2 regions of the Blastococcus sp. SYSU DS0617 genome follow, and region 2 is predicted to be linked to the other one. Evidence: predicted binding sites of a transcription regulator. Region 2 holds the regulator's gene; the other holds the start of a gene.
The links. Region 2 encodes LexA, which represses DNA repair genes until DNA is damaged. Its sites were predicted from a motif close to TCGAACANNTGTTCGA; they were not measured.
Positions count from the first base shown of each region.

Region 1: the regulator LexA is predicted to act here: its motif matches at 2,169-2,184, upstream of ACI793_RS10805 (DUF222 domain-containing protein).

Region 1 is NZ_JBJHAO010000008.1:52,180-56,543, reverse strand. It holds gene gatA (Asp-tRNA(Asn)/Glu-tRNA(Gln) amidotransferase subunit GatA) at 1-792, opposite strand, end outside; gene gatC (Asp-tRNA(Asn)/Glu-tRNA(Gln) amidotransferase subunit GatC) at 789-1,106, opposite strand; gene ACI793_RS10810 (ACT domain-containing protein) at 1,281-1,949, shown strand; gene ACI793_RS10805 (DUF222 domain-containing protein) at 2,188-4,329, shown strand; gene ligA (NAD-dependent DNA ligase LigA) at 4,340-4,364, opposite strand, start outside.
Region 2 is NZ_JBJHAO010000006.1:152,635-156,998, forward strand. It holds gene ACI793_RS09380 (hypothetical protein) at 1-230, opposite strand, end outside; gene ACI793_RS09385 (LysM peptidoglycan-binding domain-containing protein) at 362-940, opposite strand; gene lexA (transcriptional repressor LexA) at 1,150-1,917, shown strand; gene ACI793_RS09395 (hypothetical protein) at 1,992-2,996, opposite strand; gene ACI793_RS09400 (phosphatase PAP2 family protein) at 3,037-3,759, opposite strand; gene hflX (GTPase HflX) at 3,821-4,364, opposite strand, start outside.

The DNA of each region.
Region 1 (4,364 bases), on a different contig from region 2:
CAGGCCTGCCAGGTCGCCCTCGGCGCCGCGGCGCGCGGCCTCGGCGAGCACCGGCGCCGGGGAGTCGATGGAGGTGGAGTCGAGCGGGTCGTGCCCGGCGATCGCCTCGTGCAGCAGCGCGGCGTCCAGGACGGTGCGCGCCATGGGGCCGGCCTGGTCGAGGCTGGAGGAGAAGGCGATGAGCCCGTAGCGCGAGACCGAGCCGTACGTGGGCTTGTGCCCGACCAGGCCGGTGACGGCGGCGGGCTGCCGGATCGAGCCACCGGTGTCGGTGCCGATCGCCCACGGTGCCAGCCCGCCGGCGACGGCCGCGGACGAGCCGCCCGACGAGCCGCCGGGGATCCGGTCGTGGTCCCACGGGTTGCGGGCCACGCGGTAGGCGGAGTTCTCCGTGGAGGAGCCCATCGCGAACTCGTCCATGTTGGTCTTGCCGAGCAGGACGGTGCCCGCGGTCTTGAGCCGGGCGGCCAGCGTCGCGTCGTACGGCGGGCGCCAGCCCTCGAGGATCTTCGACCCGCTCGTCGTCGGGACGCCCTCGGTGACGACGACGTCCTTGAGCGCCAGCGGGACCCCGGCCAGCGGGCCGAGCTCGTCCCCCTGGGCACGGGCGGCGTCCACCTGCTCCGCGGAACGCAGCGCGGCCTCGGCGTCGACGTGCAGGTAGGCGCCCAGCGCGCCGTCCTCGGACTCGATGCGGTCCAGGTAGGCCCGGGTCACCTCGGCGGCGGTCACGTCACCGGCGGCGAGCAGCCGGCCGAGCTCGGCGGCATCGGTGGTCGTCAGGTCGCTCATGCTTCCTCCCCGAGGATGCGCGGCACGCGGATCCGGCCGTCCTCGGCGGCCGGCGCACCGGCCAGGACCACGTCGCGGGGCAGGCTGGGCCGGGCCACGTCCTCGCGGAAGACGTTGGTCATCGGCACGGCGTGCGTGGTGGGCGGCACGTCGGCGACGTCGGCTCTGCCGACCTGGGCGACGGCGTCCAGCACCGCGCCCAGCTGACCGGCGAAGAGGTCGAGCTCCTCGTCGGTCACGGCCAGCCGCGACAGGTGCGCCAGGTGGGCCACCTCGTCACGGGTGAGTCGGTCCTTGCGGGACGGCGTGCTCATGCGGGGCGGAACTCCACTTCGGGGGGCGACGGTCGGCGCCGACCACCGTGGTGCGGGGCCGGGACCGGACCTTGCCACTGTACGTGGGGGGTCCGACCCGGTCGTCACCGTGAGAGGCTGCCCTCGCCTGCGATCAACGGAGATCGGCCCGCGCCCGAGGCTCCCGGAGGAACCGTGTCCTATCTGCTGCGTCTGGTCATGCCCGACCGTCCCGGCATCCTGGGTGCGGTGGCCACCGCGCTGGGCACCGCGGGCATCGACATCGTGTCCCTGGACGTGCTCGAGCGCGGTACCGGCGTGGCCGTCGACGACGTGGTGGTCGACCTCCCGCCCGACCGGCTGCCCGACAGCTTGATCACCGTCGCGCAGAGCGTGCCCGACGTGCGGGTGGAGTCGCTGCGCCCGTTCGCCGGCCCGCTGGACACCCACCGCGAGCTGGAGCTGCTCGACGCGCTGGCCCACGCCGGTGGCGGCACGGCGGAGAAGCTGCTGGCCGCCGAGCTGCCGCGGGTGTTCCACAGCGGGTGGGCGGTGGTGCTCGACGGCACTCCGGGGGTGACCGGGGAGGTCCGTGCCGCGTCCGAGGCGGCGCCCGCGTTCGACGGGGTGGCGCTGCCGTGGATGCCGTTGGCCGCTCCCCGGCTGCTGTCCAGCGACGACGACTGGCTGCCCGAGCGCTGGCAGGAGATGGCGATCGAGATGATGGCGACGCCGTTCGGTGGCGAGGCGCGCGCGGTCGTCGTCGGCCGCTCCGGTGGGCCGGCGTTCCGCCGGTCCGAGCTCCTGCGGCTGGTGCACCTGACCGGCATCGCCTCGACCGTCACCCACCTGCCGCCTGCCTGAGTCCCGTCGGACCCCGCGCCGCCCGACGAAACCGCGCCGCTCATCCATCGGCGCCCCCGACCAACCCGCGCCACGCGCCGATCCCGCGCCACCCGACGACGCCACCCGACGAACCCGCACCGCTGCCTCAGTCCCGCCCACCCTGCGCTACCCATCGATCCGGCGCCGCCGGTCGAGCTGGCTCGGCCCGTTCATCCCGCGCGCGAAAACTGTCGGTGGTCGAACACATGATCGACCCGTGATCGACGCCGCCTCCCCGTCCGGTGCGCCTGCGGGCGCACCGTCGGTCGGCTGGGCGACGGGTCCGCTCGGCGCGGTCCAGGTCGCGGAGCGCGAGATCAGCAGGCAGACGGCGATCCGGGCCCGTGCCGTGGCCGAGTTCGCCGCGAGCAGGCCCGCCTCGGCTGACCGCCCCGCCGGGACGCCGGGTGCCATGAGCGACGACCGCAGGGCTGGTCGACCGCAGGTGCTCGCGGACGTCAGCGAATGGGCTGGGCAGGAGCTGGCGCTGGCCCTGTCGATCACGCAGGTGACCGCCGAGAATCTGCTGGAGCGCTCGCTCCTGCTGGTGCACCGGCTGCCGGGCACCCTGACGGCACTCGAGTCCGGGGTGATCCACGGCGGGCACCTGTGGCATCTGCTGGACAAGGTCGGGCCGATCACCGACGCGCGGATCCGCGCCCGCGTGGAGCGCGAGGTTCTCGACTGGGTGGCCGGCCGGTCGGTGACCACGCCGGCGCAGGTGGGCGCGAAGGTCCGGCGATCGGTGCTCCGGCACGATGCCGCGGCCGCCGCGCAGCGCCTGGTGAGGGCGCTGCGCCAGCGCGGCGTCTCCGTCCGCGCGGACCACCGCGAGGGCATGGCCGTCTTCGACGCGCTGCTGACCGTCCCCGAGGCGCAGGCCCTGCTCGACGCGCTGGGGCGGTACGCCGACGCGATCGACGACCCCGGGGACACCCGGACCCGCGGCCAGAAGATGGCCGACTGCCTGCTCGACCTGGTGCTGCGTCCCGGCGAGCACGACCACGCCCCCGTGCAGGCGCGCCTGACGCTGGTCGCCGGCGTGCCGGCGTTGGCCGGCGGGGACGCTCCAGGCGAGATCGGCGGGGAGCCGGTGCCCGCCGAGATGGTGCGCGTGCTGGCCCGGGCGCTCGGCCTCCTCCCCGGTGCGCCCTCGCGCGCGCCGACGCCGGTCGTCCCCGCGCACGACCTGTCCCCGGACGAACCTCCCGTCGGGACGTGGACCGCGGCGATGCGGTCCGCAGACGAGCGGTGGTGGGCCGAGGTCGAGGCGCGGGCACTGCGCGGTGACTGGGGTGGTGAGGACGATCCTCCGCGCGATGAACTGGAGCGGTGGTGGGCCCTCGAGGCCGCACGGGACCAGCTGTCCCGAACCGCACCACCGACCGCACCGCCCCCGACAGGACACGCACCGCCGGGACGACCACCGACCGCACCGCCGGGACCAGCACCGACCGCGCCGCCCCCGACAGGACCCGCACCGCCGGGACCAGCACCGACCGCGCCGCCCCCGACAGAACCCGCACCGCCGGGACCAGCACCGACGGCTCCTCGCCCACCGGGAAGCGCGGCGGCGACACTTCCTCCACCGGTCGAGGGAGGACCGGACGACGAGGCATGCCCGGCCCCCGACACCGGCAGCTGGGCGGACGCCGACCGCGCGGTGGACGAGGCCGGCGCCCTCCTCCTGGACCTCGAACGCGCGGTGGGGCGGGCCGACCGGGCGGTCGACGGTGCCCGCCGTGCCGATGCGGAGGACGGGGGTGCGTGGCAGGGCAGCGCGGCCGGACGGGTGCGCACCGCGGCGGGCACCCTGGACGACCTCCACGCCATGGCCGACGCCCAGCGGGCGGCACTCGCCGACCTGCTCGACCGGAGTGCGGGCGGCGGGCTCGTCGACCGCCCGCGCATCGCCCTCGTCGACGAGCTCACCGGCGCGCTGCTCTGCCTCACCGACAGCGACGAGCTGCGCCGGCACGCCACCTGCAGTGCCCGCCGCTGCCGCCGCAACCCGGCTGGTTGCGACCACGACCTGGCCGGCCGGCCGGGACTGGGGCCGCCCGGGCCGACCGACGGCTACCGCCCGCGGGCGGCACTCGACCGGTTCGTCCGGGCCCGCGACCCGCGCTGCCGGTTCCCCGGCTGCCGCCGGCGAGTGCCGCGCGGCGGGGAGCTCGACCACGACCGCCCGTGGCCGGAAGGGCCGACCAGCGCCGGCAACCTCGTCGGTTACTGCACCGGCCACCACCGCGGCAAGCATCAGGCCCCCGGCTGGCAGCACCACCTGGCCGCCGACGGCACCCTCACGGTCACCACCCCGACCGGCCTGGCCGCGACCACGGCTCCCCCACCGTTCTGACGACGGGGGGCTACTCGCTCCCGTCGCCGATCGTC
Region 2 (4,364 bases):
TCCGTGGCCGGGGACAGGTTCCGCTCGGGCAGGCGGAGCGCGCCGAGGTCGATCCACGCCGTCTCCTCGACGCCGCCCGCGACCACCCGGACCCACATCTGACAGGTTCCCGAGGCGTCGTGCCGCCAGCCCAGCAGCTCGCCCCGCCACCACGTACCCGCCTGGTAGACCTCGACGGACTGGGGCGAACGGGTGAACACAGCGGCGCGGCTCTCCATGGGACCTGACACGCGATGACCGTAAGCGCTCGGGTCACGACGGTGAGTGAAGGCGCCCGGGCTGATGATTGACGAAGTCGTCGCCCCAGGTTGGAGAGGTGTTGCCCTGTCGCGCAGCCGTCCGGTGCGCGTCGGCGCCCCGGTCACGGCAGGACGAGCAGCTGACCGGGGACCAGAGTGGCGTCGGGGAGCTCGTTGAGGGCCCGGATCTCGGCGATGACGGCGCGGATGTCGTCCCCCTCGTCCGCGACCGCGCCGGCGATGGACCAGAGCGTGTCGCCCGGCTGCACGACGACGCTGCTCTCCCCGGCCAGGCGCAGACCGCCGTCCTCACCCCCGCCGACGACCGAGCCCACCCAGGAGCCGAGGGCGACACCGATCGCCAGGCCGAGCACCACACCCAGCCGCCGCGCACGCCGGGTGAGCCGGAGCGTCGGAGCCACCCACGGATCGCCCGCGACGCGGGGCGGCGCCGGTCGTCGCGGCGTCGTCGAGCCCGCCGGGACCGGCCTGCGCACCTGTGCGGCAGCCGAATGCGTCCGGTGGGCCGCAGATCCGGCCACCGAGCGCCCGGTACCCGGGGCCGGGGGCGCCGGGTCGTGCCGCAGGTCCGGCACCGCGCGCAACCGCCCCTGCCGTCCGGCTCCACCCGCCAGCGGCGGGCGCCACGGCGCCTGCACCGCCTCGTCGAACTCCACCACGGCCTGCGCCACGCTTCCCACGACCTCTCCTCCCGACCCCGCACGTCCACCACGGCCTTCGAACGGCTGTTCGAATCGGACGTCTGTGCGATGTCTACCGGACGCCGCCGACAGAAGCGACCCGACACGGCCACCTTCTTCGAACACGTGTTTGAAAGCGGGCGCGATCGGCGCTACGGTTCGGAGGACGCGACCAGCACGGCTGCACCGGCAGCCCGCGAGGAGGAGACGTGGCGGAGACCAGCGGGACGTCGGGTGGCCGACGGACGCGCAGTACGGCGTCGGAACCGGACACGGAGAACGGCACCGCGTCGGTGCGCTCCTTCCCGGACCGCGGCGCCGACGGCGACGGGCTGACCCAGCGCCAGCGCCGGGTGCTGGAGGTCATCCGGGACTCCATCGACCGGCGCGGTTACCCCCCGTCGGTGCGCGAGATCGGTGAGGCGGTCGGCCTCTCCTCGGCCTCCTCGGTGGCCCACCAGCTCTCGGTCCTGCAGAAGAAGGGCTGGCTGCGTCGGGATCCCAACCGCCCGCGTGCCCTCGACGTCCGGCTGCCGGGCGACACGTCCCGTCCCGTCGCGCCGCTCGCCGAGCCGGTGGCCGGCACCGACGAGCCGCTCGCCGCTCCGACGTACGTGCCCCTGGTCGGCCGGATCGCCGCCGGTGGGCCCGTCCTCGCCGAGCAGGCGGTGGAGGACGTCTTCCCGCTGCCCCGCGAGCTGGTCGGCGAGGGCACCCTCTTCATGCTCAAGGTCGTCGGCGACTCGATGGTGGAAGCCGCCATCTGCGACGGCGACTGGGTCGTCGTGCGCCAGCAGCCCACCGCGGAGAACGGCGAGATCGTCGCCGCGATGATCGACGGCGAGGCGACGGTCAAGACCTACAAGCGGCGCGACGGGCACGTCTGGCTGCTGCCGCACAACCCGGCCTACGAGCCGATCCCCGGCGACGACGCGACGGTCCTGGGTCGCGTCGTCTCGGTGCTGCGCAGGGTCTGATCCCGGGCCCCGTCCGGGTCACCGGCCGCACGCGCGGGCGGTCGCCCGGACGGGGTGCCGGCAGCCGCGGTGGCTCAGGACCGCGGCCGGCGGCGCAGCTTGGGAACCAGCCACACCACGAGGGTCGCCACGGCGACCGCGATCAGCGCAGAGGTCACCGGCGACCTGCCCGAGCTGGTGAGCTCGGTGAGGCTGGGCACCGGGCCGTCGGACGGCGCCGCGGCGGACGCCGGTGTGACCGCGGGGATCGGCACCACGACCACGTCGCTGGGCACACCCTCGCTGGCGACGACGAGCTGCTGGTCGTCCCCGGTGAAGCTGATCGCCTCGCCCTGGGGTGACTCGGGCAGGGCCACCCGCACCGGGGTCCCGGCCAGGGCGCCCACGACATCCGGGCCCGACAGCGGCCACACGTAGGCATCGGTGTAGGTGCGCAACGCCAGCGCGTGCCCGTCGCCCGCTACCGCTCCCCCGGTGATGAGCAGCTGCCCGGCGCGTCCGACCGGGCCCCCGGGGGTGCCGGTGAGCGTCATGTTGACCGTCGCCACCCGCTCCATCGGAACGGTCGCCTCGGCCGACAGCGGACCGGTGGGCCGGTACACGCCGCTGGACCCCAGCACGTCCTTCGTGACCAGGTACGGCGTGCCGTCGGGCGCGAGCAGCAGCGCCTCGGAGTCGTGGGCGCCGTCGGGGTAGCTGAGCCGGTGCACGGCGGCGGACCCGTTCGGCCGCAGCGCCAGCAGGGCGACGGTCGAGCGCACGGAGTTGTTGTCGCCGGCGTCGGCCAGCCAGATGGTCCCGTCGGCACCCAGAGCGAGGTCCTCGGGGTCGTAGGGGTCGACCGCGGCGGTCCGCGTCTCGAGGACCTGGCACCCGGCGTCGAGCACCGAGACGCTGAGCGAGTCCCCGCCGTCGTTCATGACGAGCATGCGCTCGCCGAGGTCGACGAGCCCGGAGATCTCCGCCAGCGCAGGATCCGTGATCTGGCACCGGACGCTCGGTGCAGGAGCGTCCGGCTCCTGGGCGGCGGCGGTCGCCCCCACCGCGGGCAGGGAGGAGCCGAGGAGGACCGCCACCACGAGGCGTACCGCGCGGCTGGCACGCCGTCCTCCGAAGCCGCTACGCGGTCTGCCGGCCTGGTCGGGCACGAACCCAGCGTGACAGAACCATTGCGTCGAGTGCATGAACCACGCCCAGCAGCACGACCCCCACCGCGGCCCCGACGACCGCGTCGGTCACCCAGTGGAAGTCCAGCGAGACCATCGAGACACCGGTGGCGACCGGCCCGACGATGCTCAGCCACCAGAAGGCGCGCTGCACCCTGGCGGGCAGCGCGTACTCGACGGCCAGCCAGCGGGCGACTCCCCACATGATGACCGCATTGGCCACGTGCCCCGAGGGGAACGAGGCGCCGTCGGCATGGAAGAAGAGCTCGTCGGGGTGCCCGGGCGCAGTCCGACCGGTACCGAACTTGACCGCGTAGACGCCGACGGTCAGCGTGCCCAGCGCGAGCAGCACGCGCAGCAGCGGAACCGCCGTGCGATGCCGCCAGGCCAGGTAGCCGACGAGCACGGCCAGCACGATGAGGATCGTGCCTCGGCCGCCGAGCTGGGTGATCGCCCAGACGACCGGATAGGCGGCCGAGTCGCGCAGCCCCCAGCCGCGGACGACGTCGGAGACCCACAGGTCCAGCCGCTCCAGGGCACCGCCGGCGAGCAGGTCGGCGGTGATCAGGCCGCCCACGAGCACGGCGAGGAGCACGAGCCACCACGGCGGGCGGCCGATCGACACCACACGGGTGCGCTCCGGCGCGCCGGCGTCGCGCACCACGCCGCTCGTCATCCGTTCACCGTACCGGGCCGTGACCTGATCGTGATCCGAGCGCCGGGCGCGGCGGCGACGCTCAGCCGACCGGCGCGGCGAACTCCTCGAGCGCCGCGGCCAGCGCGCCGTCCACCTTCGCGGTCAGGCGGGTCCCCCCGGCCTCGTGCGCCTCGGCCAGCACCTCGCCGTCCCGGTGCACCCGGGCCACGAGGTCGCCGCGGTCGTAGGGCACCAGGACGTCGACGTCGGTGTCGGGGTGTGGCAGGCGGGCGGCGATCAGCTCGCGCAACGTGTCCATCCCGGCTCCGGTCCGGGCCGACACCCACACCGCTCCGGGCAGTGCCTGGCGGAGCGTGAGGATGGCCTCCTCGTCCATGGCGTCGACCTTGTTCACGACGATCACCTCGGGCACCGAGGAGGCGTCGATGTCCTGGAGGACGACGTGGACGGCGTTGATCTGGCCGAGCGGGTCGGGGTCGGAGCCGTCGACCACGTGCAGCAGCAGATCGGCCGCGGCCACCTCCTCCAGCGTCGACCGGAAGGCGTCGACCAGCTGGTGCGGCAGGTGCCGGACGAACCCCACGGTGTCGGTCAGCGTGTACTCGCGGCCGTCGGGGCCCTCG